One region of the Rhodococcus sp. 320_ES genome, then DNA from elsewhere that is predicted to be linked to it. Evidence: predicted binding sites of a transcription regulator. Region 1 holds the regulator's gene; each other region holds the start of a gene.

What was found. Region 1 encodes LexA, which represses DNA repair genes until DNA is damaged. Its sites were predicted from a motif close to CGAACANNTGTTCG; they were not measured.
Region 2: a site for LexA is predicted at 2,069-2,082, ahead of cofD (2-phospho-L-lactate transferase). Genes of this name have one in related genera too.
Region 3: a site for LexA is predicted at 2,249-2,262, ahead of AC59JP_RS19045 (error-prone DNA polymerase). Genes of this name have one in related genera too.

The regions. Positions count from the first base shown of each region.
Region 1 is NZ_JCAWAG010000001.1:935,023-939,176, forward strand. It holds gene ptsP (phosphoenolpyruvate--protein phosphotransferase) at 1-447, shown strand, start outside; gene AC59JP_RS04715 (acyl-CoA dehydrogenase family protein) at 553-1,695, shown strand; gene lexA (transcriptional repressor LexA) at 1,757-2,539, opposite strand; gene AC59JP_RS04725 (hypothetical protein) at 2,817-3,146, shown strand; gene nrdR (transcriptional regulator NrdR) at 3,175-3,633, shown strand; gene hrpA (ATP-dependent RNA helicase HrpA) at 3,619-4,154, opposite strand, start outside.
Region 2 is NZ_JCAWAG010000005.1:415,026-419,179, reverse strand. It holds gene AC59JP_RS19675 (phosphomannomutase/phosphoglucomutase) at 1-534, opposite strand, end outside; gene AC59JP_RS19670 (DUF3499 domain-containing protein) at 661-1,077, opposite strand; gene AC59JP_RS19665 (metallopeptidase family protein) at 1,222-1,638, shown strand; gene AC59JP_RS19660 (WhiB family transcriptional regulator) at 1,665-1,982, opposite strand; gene cofD (2-phospho-L-lactate transferase) at 2,295-3,266, shown strand; gene AC59JP_RS19650 (coenzyme F420-0:L-glutamate ligase) at 3,263-4,154, shown strand, end outside.
Region 3 is NZ_JCAWAG010000005.1:285,522-289,675, forward strand. It holds gene AC59JP_RS19035 (MMPL family transporter) at 1-1,245, opposite strand, end outside; gene AC59JP_RS19040 (NAD(P)/FAD-dependent oxidoreductase) at 1,256-2,167, opposite strand; gene AC59JP_RS19045 (error-prone DNA polymerase) at 2,302-4,154, shown strand, end outside.

The DNA.
Region 1 (4,154 bases):
GGGCTCAAGCCCGGCGTGATGATCGAGGTCCCCGCCGCAGCGCTGCTCGCCGATCGCATCCTCGACCACGTCGACTTTCTGTCCATCGGTACGAACGACCTCGCGCAGTACACGATGGCCGCCGATCGCATGTCCGCGAACCTCGCCGGACTGACCGACCCGTGGCAGCCCGCCGTCCTCACCCTCGTCTCGCAGACGGCGAAAGCCGGTGCGAGAGTCGGTAAGCCCGTCGGTGTGTGCGGCGAGGCCGCGGCCGACCCGCTGCTGGCGTGTGTCCTCGTCGGCTTCGGGGTCACCTCGCTGTCCGCCGCGTCCGCCGCCGTGGCGGGTGTCGGTGCCAAGCTCGAATCGGTGACACTCGATCAGTGCCGTCAGGCAGCGGAGGCAGTACTGGCCACGTCGAGCACCGACGAGGCGCGCGCCGCGGCCGCCGCGATCCTGAGCTGACGCCCACGTCGGTCACGGATGGTGCACGCCTTGGTCATCGACGCGTGTCGGCGCCGGTCGTACAGTCGAGAGAACTGGCGCACGGCCACGATCTGAGGAGAACCGATGGAACGCACCCTGTTCGAGCCGGAGCACGAGCTCTTTCGCGAGTCGTACAAGAAGTTTCTGGCGCAACACGTGGCGCCGTTCCACGACGAGTGGGAGAAGCAGAACATCGTCGACCGCGGTGTGTGGGTCGAAGCCGGTAAGCAGGGCTTCCTCGGCACCGCTGCACCCGAAGATTTCGGCGGCGGTGGCGTCAAGGACTTCCGCTACAACGCCGTGGTCACCGAGGAGACGACGCGCGCCGGGTTCAGCGGAATCGGCTTCACGCTGCACAACGACGTGGTCGCGCCGTACCTGATCGAGCTCACCAACGACGAGCAGAAGGCGCGCTGGCTGCCGGGATTCTGCTCGGGCGAGATCATCACCGCGATCGCCATGACCGAGCCGGGTACGGGTAGCGACCTGCAAGGCATCAAGACTCGGGCCGTCCGCGACGGCGACGACTGGGTGCTGAACGGTTCGAAGACGTTCATCACCAACGGAATCAACGCCGACCTCGTGATCGTGGTCGCCTGCACCGATCCCGACAAGGGCGCGCAGGGCTTCAGCCTGTTCGGCGTGGAGCGCGGCATGGCCGGATTCGAGCGAGGACGCAACCTCGACAAGATCGGTATGAAGGCGCAGGACACGGCGGAACTCAGCTTCACCGACGTCCGGGTGCCCTCCGCGAACCTCATCGGCGAGGAGGGCATGGGCTTCATCTACTTGATGAAGAACCTGCCCCAGGAGCGACTGTCGATCGCGGTGGTTGCGGCGGCGGCCATGGAGTCCGCCCTGGAGATGACGATCCAGTACTGCCGTGACCGCAAGGCCTTCGGCAAGTCGATCGGCAAGTTCCAGAACACCCGTTTCGTGTTGGCGGAGTTGGCAACCGAGACCACGGCAGTGCGCATCATGGTGGACAAGTTCATCGAGTTGCTCAACGACGAGAAGCTGAGCGTCCAGGAAGCCGCGATGGCGAAGTGGTGGACCACGGAGTCTCAGGTCAAGCTGATCGATCGGTGCCTGCAGCTGCACGGCGGCTACGGATACATGAAGGAATACCCGATCGCCAAGGCGTACATGGATTCTCGCGTGCAGACCATCTACGGCGGCACCACGGAAATCATGAAGGAGATCATCGGCCGCGGGCTGAATCTCTGATTCGTCGAAGACAGAAACACCCCGGATGCACGACGCATCCGGGGTGTTTCTTCGTCTCGGGTCAGAGCTTGCGCATGACCGTCACGACCTTGCCCAGAACCACCGCGTGGTTGCCCGGGATCGGCTCGAACAGCGGGTTGTGCGGCATCAGCCACACCTGACCGTCGATACGCTTGAAGGTCTTGACCGTCGCCTCGCCGTCGATCATGGCGGCAACGATGTCGCCCTGCTCAGCCACGTTCTGCTGCCGCACGACAACCCAGTCACCGTCGCAGATCGCGGCGTCGATCATGGACTCGCCCACGACGCGCAGGAGGAAGAGAGAACCGGACCCGACGAGCTCGCGGGGGAGCGGGAAGACGTCCTCGACGGCCTGCTCGGCGAGGATCGGACCGCCGGCCGCGATACGACCGAGAACGGGCACGAACGTCGGGGCGGGCAAGCGCTCCGCATCGGCGGTCGCGACCTCCGTGTCGATCTCAGGGGCGCTCTGCGGCGCGTCCTGTGCGGGATCGTCCAGTCCGCGAACGTCCACCGCGCGGGGGCGATTCGGGTCCCGCCGCAGGAATCCCTTTTTCTCCAAGGTGCGCAATTGATGCGCGACGGACGACGTGGAGGTGAGCCCCACCGCATCACCGATCTCTCGAATGCTCGGCGGATATCCGCGCTCGCGAACCGACGCGTGGATGACTTCGAGAACGCGGCGCTGGCGATCGGTCAGGCCTGCCGTGATGTCGGCATCGGGCACACCGACGGCCACCGAACCCGACTCGGGCGCAGCGGCGTCCGGCTCCGTGCCCTTCTTCCGTGTTGCCGTTGTGGATGACGAGTTGTCGTCCTTCATTCGCCTGGCCTCCTGGTTCTGCATTCGTGTTTCGCCTGCCGTTCGATTCGAACGAGCTGTGCGATATGCCACGAATTTAGACCGAAACACCTGTTCGATCAAACACCTGTTCGAAGCGTGTCGCGTGTTTCGCAGACTTTGTCGGAGCTGCGTGCTACAAATCGCACATGCGTTCTTTCGAACGCGTGATCGAACATCGAGCATTCGAACGTTCGAACGTTCGAACACCGACACAGTCGGCCCACCACGGGTCGACGCGCAGCAAGGAGTTGTTTCGATGACCACCAGCTCTGTTCTCACCAGCACTGTTCAGGCCAGCTCTTCGGTCCGCACGCGTCGCAGCGCACCGGTGCGGCGTCCGGTCGGTACGCGGCCTGCCGCCGGAACGGTCGATTACGGTCAGTGCGGGCCGGGCGTGTCGCGGACCGAGCACGAGCAGCCTTCGCGGATGTCGGTCGGGCAGATGCTCGCGGTCGCCGTGACCACCGCTGTCCTGTCGCTCGGCTTGATCGGCGTAGCCAACCTGCGTGCCGACACCAACGATGTGCAATCGCCCACATCCACGTCGATCGTGCAGGGCGAGCTGGGTGCGGCGGGCGCCCGCTGACGGAAATGCCGGCGGGTAGTCTTGCCTCATGCATTGCCCGTTCTGTCGACACCCCGACTCGCGAGTCGTCGATTCGCGCGAGGCGGACGAAGGTCAGGCCATCCGTCGGCGACGGTCCTGCCCGGAGTGTGGACGACGGTTCACCACAGTCGAAACCGCGGTGCTGTCGGTGGTCAAGCGCAGCGGCGTCACCGAGCCGTTCAGTCGCGACAAGGTCATCAAGGGTGTACGACGGGCGTGCCAGGGCCGCGACGTCGACAACGACGCCTTGGGATTGCTGGCGCAGCAGGTGGAGGACGCGGTTCGATCCTCCGGATCGGCCGAGATCCCCAGCAACGAAGTCGGTTTGGCCATTCTCGGGCCACTACGTGATCTCGACGAGGTTGCGTACCTGCGCTTCGCGTCGGTCTATCGCTCGTTCAGCAGTGCCGACGATTTCGAGCGCGAGATCAAAGACCTCCGAGAGCATCGCTCAACCACGGCGTAGGTCCTCGATGACCCGTCGGACTCGCTTCTCCGACACCGGATACGGTGTCCCCAGCTTCTGAGCGAACAAGTTCACGCGCAGTTCTTCGATCATCCACGCAACCTCCCGGATAGCAGGTGCGGTGCGACGCGCCTCCGGAACAGACTGCAAGAGGGTGTCGTAGTCCGCGTAGACCCGGTCGAGCGCATCCATACCCACACGATCACGCTGCGCACTGGACGGCAGTGCTTCGAGTCGGTCGATCGCGCCCTGAAGGTACCGCGGAAGTTCGGCGAGGTGCTTCTCACCGGTCTCGAACACGAACCCGGGGAAGATCAGCGAATCCAGTTGTTCGCGAACATCTTCGGCAGCTTCCCCCGTCGCCCCGTGGAGGGCCGAACGCAGCCGGGCGGTGGCGGCGAGAACCGGCTCGACGGCGCGCACGATGCGGGCCACGCGCGACGGAAGCTCGGCGCGCGTCACCGTCACCAGCGCAGCGAAGTCGTCGGGCGAGCTCACCGGCCCACCGTTCGCCATCATGA
Region 2 (4,154 bases), on a different contig from region 1:
CGCCACGAGGGGCCGTAGCTGCGAGGTGTCGACGAGGTCCCGCACGAATTGTGCGTAGTCCGCGAGAACGTCCTGCTCGGTGATGTCGCCCGGCGTTCCGTCGTACGGGGGCACCCCGTCGATCACCTCGCCGGTGATCGTGGCGAGGCCCGAATCCTGGCCCACCGGCTTCGCTCCCGCGCGGCACAGCTTGATCCCGTTGTACTTCGCCGGATTGTGGCTGGCGGTGAACATCGCTCCGGGGCAGTCGAACCGGCCGGAGGCGAAGTACAGCTGATCCGTCGACGCGAGCCCGATCATGACGACGTCGAGCCCCTGGGCGGTCACTCCCTCGGCGAACGCACGCGACAACTCGGGTGAGGACGCACGCATGTCGTGGCCGACGGTCACACGCTGAGCGCCGTCCTCGCGCACCAGCCGGGCGAAGGCGCCACCCACGTCACGAACGAAGTCGACGTCGATCTGCTCACCGACCACGCCCCGCACGTCGTACGCCTTGATGACGGCATGGACTTGTTCTGCGGATCGGGGCACTGTCGTTCTCCTGGTCGTCGGCGGTCGAGGGTCGTCGGCGGTGTCGGGTCTCGGCTGGGAGCTTCCGAAAGCGACGATCCGGGAGGAGCCTATCGGCCCGAGGCACCCTTCGGCGCGGCGTGAGCGTCAGTTGGTGGGGTCGGGAAGCACCCGCAGGTGCCCTCGCCGACCGGTTCGCACGTTCGGCACCGGGCGTTCCGCGGCGCTCGGCAGGTCGTTCTCGGTCCTGCTCACGCCGGCGTCCACGCTACGAACGGAGGTGGGGCGGTCTCGAAGTCCCGCTTCGCGAACAGCTTCGGCCAACGCGGTCAGATCGTCGTCGTCGGGAGTCGACGACGAGAACCCGCCTTCGTACCGCACCATCTCCCAGCCCTTGGGCGCGGTGATGCGCGATCCGTGTACCTCGCAGAGGTCCCACGAGTGCGGCTCCGCGACGGTGGCGAGCGGACCGACGACGGCGGTGGAATCGGAGTAGACGTAGGTCAACGTCGCAACGGCCGGTCTGTTGCACCCCGGCCGGCAGCACCCACGCACTGTTCTCACGAGCGATACCCTAGCCCGCTGACGCGGGCCCACCCGCGCAGACACGCAGAGCCGGGTCGGTACTGTTCCTGCGTGCCCACGCCACCTCGACGACCCCAGACCTCACGGTCGGTGGCGCGGCGCGGTCGTGGCGTCCGTGGGCAGATGTTCTCCGACGCACTGCCGGCGCACCGCACCCGTGCGGAGAAGTTCGACGGCGTCGTTCTGGAAGCCTTCGCGGACATCGACCGGCGCTGGCACGACAGGTTGACGAAGCTGGACATCGCTGTCGACGACGTTCCCAAGATCCGGGCCGTGGACCCCGAGTCGGTGAACTGGCCGCAGGAAGTGGTGGCCGAGGGGCCGGTTCCGCTGTCGCGTCTGGTTCCGGCGGGAGTGGACACGCGGGGCGCGACGACGCGAGCGAGGGTGGTGCTGTTCAGGCGGCCGCTGGAGCGGCGAGCGCACGATCGTGACGAATTGGCGGACCTGATTCACAGCGTGCTGGTGGAGCAGATCGCAACGTATCTGGGCCTGTCGCCCGACGTGGTCGATCCCGATCCGAGCGGCGACGAGGACTGACCGCCGGCACCGGATGGCGTTGTGGCTCAGATGATTCCGCGCTTGAGGCGACGGCGTTCGCGCTCGGACAAACCGCCCCAGATTCCGAAGCGCTCGTCGTGAGCGAGGGCGTAGTCGAGGCACTCGTCCTTGACCTCGCACCCGAGGCAGATGCGCTTCGCTTCTCGCGTCGACCCGCCCTTCTCGGGGAAGAACGCCTCGGGATCGGTCTGGGCGCAGAGGGCACGCTCCTGCCACTGATCCTCGAGCGACTCGTAGTCGTCGGATGGGACGAGCGTCAGTAACGGCGCTTCCGGGGCTTGTGTGTGCGAAGATCCGGCTGCGTCGAGCTGTTGTTCTGGCATCGTTTCCGCCTCCTCACCTGCTCGCGCGCAGTTGTTTTCGAGATTGCCGTCGAATGTGCCGTCGAGTGTCATTTCGAACCTCGATGGGAACAGACGTTCGAATGAGCGTTCGCCTCAAGCGATCTCGCTTGCCGAGCTCGTAATGACATGGTTGTGATTAGACACGTCGTGGTGTGTCGCGGTCAAGCGGACGGCGGTAAATCCAATACCATCCATCGCCCTGTTTTCGCGATACCCCGCGCTCACTCGGTGTTTCGCGTGCAGCCACACCGCACGAACTGCGATTCCGAACAGCGCCTAGGCTCGTTTCTCGTGAAAGTGACAGTCTTGGTCGGCGGGGTGGGCGGAGCCCGCTTCCTGCAAGGTGTTCGGGCATTGCTGGGCTCGATGGGAGTGGCGGACGAGAGCGACATCACCGCCGTCGTCAACGTCGGAGACGACGTCTGGATGCACGGCCTGCGCATCTGCCCCGACCTCGATACCTGCATGTACACCCTGGGAAACGGAATCGACACCGACCGCGGCTGGGGCCGGGTGAACGAAACCTGGAGCGTCAAGGAGGAACTCGCGGCGTACGGCGCCGAGCCGACGTGGTTCGGACTCGGTGACCGCGACATCGCCACCCATCTGATCCGCACCCGCATGCTGCGAACCGGCTATCCGCTCTCGGCCGTCACCGAAGCGCTCTGCGATCGATGGAAGCCCGGCGTCCGACTCCTCCCCGTCAGCGACGATCGCAGCGAAACCCACGTGGTGATCACCGATCCGGCCGACGGCGATCAGAAGGCGCTCCATTTTCAGGAATGGTGGGTTCGCCACCGCGCGGCTGTGACAACTCACAGTTTTGCCTACGTCGGCGCCGATCAGGCCTCGCCGGCGGAGGGCGTGCTCGACGCCATCGAATCGGCGGACGCGGTCGTCCTGGCGCCGTCGAATCCGGTCGTCAGCATCGGAGCGATTCTCGAAATACCCGGTATTCGCGGAGCACTTCGCACGACGCCCGCCAAAGTCGTCGGCCTCTCCCCCGTCATCGACGGCAAACCCCTCCGCGGGATGGCCGACGAGTGCCTCTCCGTGATCGGTGTCGAGACCACGGCCGAGGCGATCGGACGGCACTACGGCGCTCGGTCGGGCACCGGAATCCTCGACACGTGGCTCGTGCACTCCACCGACACCGCCGACGTTCCCGGCGTCGACGTGCAGTCGATCCCGCTGATCATGTCCGACCCCACCGTCACCGCAGAGATGGCGCGAGCCGCGCTACAGGCCGCGGGTGCACTGTGACCGACACCAGCGCTCCGAGGGACACCGCGATCACCGACCATTCCCCGGGCGCCGCGATCACCGTTCGACCGGTCGACAATCTGCCGGAGTTCCGTCCCGGTGACGATCTGGCCGCGGCCATCGCCCAGCGCGCACCGTGGCTCGAGAACGGCGACGTGCTCGTCGTCACCAGCAAGGTGCTCTCCAAAGTGGAAGGCCGCCTGGTGGCCGCACCCACGGACCCCCAGGAACGCGACACGGTGCGCCGCCGACTCGTGGAGCAGGAGGCGGTACGGGTGGTCGCCCGCAAGGGTCGAACGCTCATCACCGAGAACAGGTTGGGCATCGTGCAGGCAGCGTCCGGAGTCGACGGGTCCAACGTCGTCTCCGACGAACTCGCCCTGCTGCCCGAGGATCCCGACGCCAGCGCCGCCGCTCTTCGCGAGCGACTGGCCGAGACGATGAATGTCGATGTAGCCGTTGTGATCACGGACACGATGGGCCGGGCGTGGCGAGTCGGACAGACCGACGCGGCCATCGGATCGGCGGGCATCCGAGTCCTGCACCCCTACGCCGGCGGACGAGACAGCCAGGGCAACGACCTCGTGGTGACCGAGATCGCGGTCGTCGACGAAATCGCCGCGGCCGGTGATCTGGTGAAGGGCAAACTCGGTTCCGTACCCGTCGCGGTGGTGCGCGGACTCACCCCGGTCGACGACGGATCGACTGCGGCACAACTGGTTCGGCCCGGCGAGGACGATCTCTTCTGGCTCGGAACCGCCGAATCCATCCAGCGCGGGCGTCGCGAGGCAGTTCCGGCGCGGCGCTCCGTACGCGCGTTCTCCCCCGACCCCGTCGATCCGGAGGACATCCGAGCAGCCGTCGCCGACGCACTGACGGCGCCGGCGC
Region 3 (4,154 bases), on a different contig from region 1:
GCTGGGGAAGTCGGCGGCGAGTGTCTCGTAGGCGATGCGCGCGGGGTCGCTCGCCGGGAGGGCGGTGTACGACGCGTCGCCCAACTTCACCCCGACCAGCGGAGCCGCGAGCACCAGCAGGCCGACGACGATCACCGTCGCGAACGCGATCGGACGGCGCATCACTCGGGTGACCACGGCGCCCCAGAATTTCTGAGCGCGTTGCTCGCCGCGATCGGACGCGGTGCGGGACCAGGTGATGGCGTTGATGCGTGGACCGAGAATGGCCAGAACGGCCGGAACTGCGGTCAGGGACAGAATGGCCGCGCACGCCACCGCGGCCATGGCGCCGTAGCCGAGCGAGCGAATGATCGCCTGCGGAAACACGAGCATTCCGGCGAATGCGCAGATCAGCAGCAAGCCGGAGAACGCAATGGTTCGTCCGGCGGTCAGAACGGTTCGGATCGCGGCGTCGGACGGGTCGGCGCCGGTTCTCAGTTCTTCTCGGAACCTGCTCACGATGAACAGTCCGTAATCGATGGCCAGGCCCAGTCCCAGCAGGGACGCGACGTTGATGGCGAAGGAACTGATGTCGGTGAGGTAGGTGAATCCGTGCAGAACCGCCAGTGCTCCGAGAACCGACAGGGCTCCGACGACGACGGGAACGAGTGCGGCGACCAGTCCGCCGAAGATGAACACCAGCAGGATCAACGTGATCGGGATGGCGATCAGCTCGGCACGCACCAGATCGTCCTGGAGCGTGGTGTTCAGCGACACGGCGACGACGGACTGGCCCGCGAACTGCGACTGGACACCCGGGACCTCGAGCTTGGTCAGAAGGTCGCCGAACGTCGCCAGCGTGACGCCCGTGTTGTCGCCGAGGGTGATCGCGGCAAGCCCCATGGTGCCGTCGTTCGAGACCAGTAGCGGCTTCTCGAGCGCCGTGCCGGTCCAGTAGGACGTGACCTTGGCCGGTTTCACCTCGCTCTGAAAGGTGTTCAGGGTCTGCTCGACGGCGCCGCCGATCGAGTCGAGCGACTGCCCGGCGGGGGCCTTGTAGATCGCGACGATGTCGGGGGTGGCCGTTCCGAGATCGGCCACCTTCAGCGCGACCTGTGCCGATTCGCTGTTCAAGTCGACGTAGCCGCCGGAGCCGAGTTTGCCGAAGACGCCTAGTCCCCAGATTCCGCTGATCACGACGATCAGAACGGCGGTGACGAGCACCCACCATTTGCGTCCGACGGCGAAAGCGGCCCAACGAGTCATGCCGATGATCCTATGTGTCCGCGGCGATCTGCTTTCCCAACGCGGTACCGGACATCCAGGCGCTTTCGATGCGCGGAGAACCGTTGGGGCACCATTGATCACCGGCGAAACCGATGATTCGCCCGTTCTCTTTCGTGTATCCGAAGGGCGCATCGTGGTGGTCCGCGGGCTTGGCGAACGTCCACCGATGCGCGTGGCTCCACACGGGATCGGCGGCGCCGAGGACGTCGGACACGGCGGCGAGCACGGGGTCGATCGCGCCGTCGGGTGCGTCCAGGTGTTGCCGGGCGCGGTCTGCGGTGGTGTGGATTACGAGAACCGGTGCCCCGTCGCCACGACGCGCGCCGTCGTCGGCCACGAAGGAGATGTCGGGATGGTCGTTGACGAACGCCGCGTTCTCGAACGGCCATGCGCGTGAGGCGAATTCGGCCACCACGGCGATGACGGGCTCGTAGTCGACCGCGTCCTCCAGGGTGGTGAGCCGTGCGGCCTGCGGGTCGGGCATCGCGATCACCACGTCACCGGCCGGAAGTTCGTCGACGGTCCGGGTGACGACGTCGAACCCGTCCAGCAGGTTCCGCACCAACGACCGCAGGCCACCCGGCGTGCCCCAGCGCATGGGACCGGTCTTGGTCTGCGGGTCCGAACCGGCGGCGAGGACGCCGAACGTGTCCGTCCACTCGTGCGCCAGCCCGGCCTTCGCCCATCCCTGGACGACGGCGCCGAACCCGTCGTCGGAGACCGTGAAGTACCCCGCTCCGGTGTCGACTCGGCGGCCGTGCAGCTCGGGGGAGGCCATGCGTCCACCCGGCGCGCGGCCGCGATCGAGGATGCGCACCGTGCGGCCTTCCTCGCGCAGCGCGACCGCGCACGCGGCTCCGGCGATACCTGCACCGACGACGGTGACGTGTGGGGTTGTCATTGCTCCACTAGTACCAGCTCACCCGTACCCGATGGGTGCGCTCGGGGCGGTTGTCGGAACGCGCGGCCGAGGTGTCTAATGGGAACACATGTTCGAACAGCTGAAGGCGAACGACGTGATGGAAGCGGTGCTCGGTGGGGTGGAACCAAGGTCCTCCGACCTGGACGGAGATGGAGCGCGTTCTGTCCGGGCGTCCGGGCCGGGTCGTCGATCCACTGGCCGGCGACGGCGGCGACAGCCCCGCCTGGTCACGCAAACGGGCCGAGTACCGAGGGTCCGTCGAGCCCAACGAACCGGTGTCCGTGCCCTACGCGGAACTGCACGCCCACTCGGCGTTCAGCTTCCTCGACGGTGCCTCCCTGCCCGAGGAGATGGTCGAGGAAGCGGCGCGGCTGGGCCTGGACGCCATCGCCCTCACCGATCACGACGGCATGTACGGGGTGGTGCGGTTCGCTGAGGCGGCCCGCGAACTCGGGATGCGCACGGTGTTCGGATCGGAGCTCTCGCTCGGCAACGGCGGGTTCTCCGATCCGCGTACCGGCTCACCCGATCCCGGCGGCGACCATCTGTTGGTTCTCGCCCGCGGGCAGGAGGGCTATCGGCGGTTGTCGCGCGAGATCGCCGCCGCGCACATGGCCGGCGGGGAGAAGGGCAAGCTGCGATACGACCTGGATCGGCTCACGGACGCCGCGGGCGGGCACTGGCAGATCCTGACCGGGTGCCGCAAGGGAAGTGTGCGACGCGGCCTGGCCGAGACCGGCTCGGCCGGTGCCGAACGGGCCCTGGCGGAACTCGTCGACCGGTTCGGATCCGGCCGGGTGGCGGTGGAGCTGACACGACACGGCGTTCCCGAGGACGACGAGCGCAACGACGTGCTCGCGCACCTGGCCGGGAAGATGGATCTGCTGACGGTCGCCACCACGGCGGCGCACTACGCGGAGCCCAGCCGACGCCGGCTGGCGATGGCGATGGCGTCCGTACGCGCGCGCCGAAGTCTGGACGAAGCAGCCGGGTGGTTGGCCCCTCTGGGCGGGGCGCATCTGCGATCCGGGGCGGAGATGGAAACGTTGTTCGCGCAGTACCCGGGCGCGGTGGCCGCAGCAGCGCAGCTCGGGCGAGACTGCGCGTTCGACCTGCACCTGATCGCTCCCCAGCTGCCGCCCTTCGACGTGCCGGAGGGGCACACCGAAATCAGCTGGCTGCGCGAGATCACCCTGCGCGGCGCGGCGGTCAGATACGGTCCGTCGCACGCGAATCCGGCGGCGTACCGGCAGATCGAGCACGAGTTGCGCACCATCGAGGGGCTGGAGTTTCCGGGGTACTTCCTCGTCGTCCACGACATCGTCACGTTCTGCAAGCAGAACGACATTCTGTGCCAGGGGCGAGGATCGGCAGCGAACTCCGCCGTGTGTTACGCCATCGGGATCACCAACGTCGATCCGGTCAAGAATGCGCTGTTGTTCGAACGCTTCCTCTCCGTGGAGAGGGACGGGCCGCCCGACATCGACGTCGACATCGAGTCGGACCGCCGCGAGGAAGCGATCCAGCACGTCTACCGCAAGTACGGCCGCGACTACGCGGCGCAGGTGGCGAACGTCATCACCTACCGCGGCAAGTCGTCGGTGCGAGACATGGCCCGCGCGTTGGGGTTCTCGCAGGGGCAGCAGGACGCGTGGAGCAAGCAGATCGATCGGTGGTCCAGTAGGGGACACCCGAAGGCCGACAACGACATTCCGGCACCGGTGCTCGATCTCGCCGCACAGATCGAGAACTTTCCGCGGCACCTCGGAATCCACTCCGGCGGAATGGTGATCTGCGATCGCCCCATCGCCGACGTCTGTCCGGTCGAGTGGGCGCGAATGGAGAACCGCAGCGTTCTGCAGTGGGACAAGGACGACTGTGCCGCAGTCGGTTTGGTCAAGTTCGACATGCTCGGGCTCGGAATGCTGTCCGCGTTGCACTACATGATGGACATGGTCGCAGAACA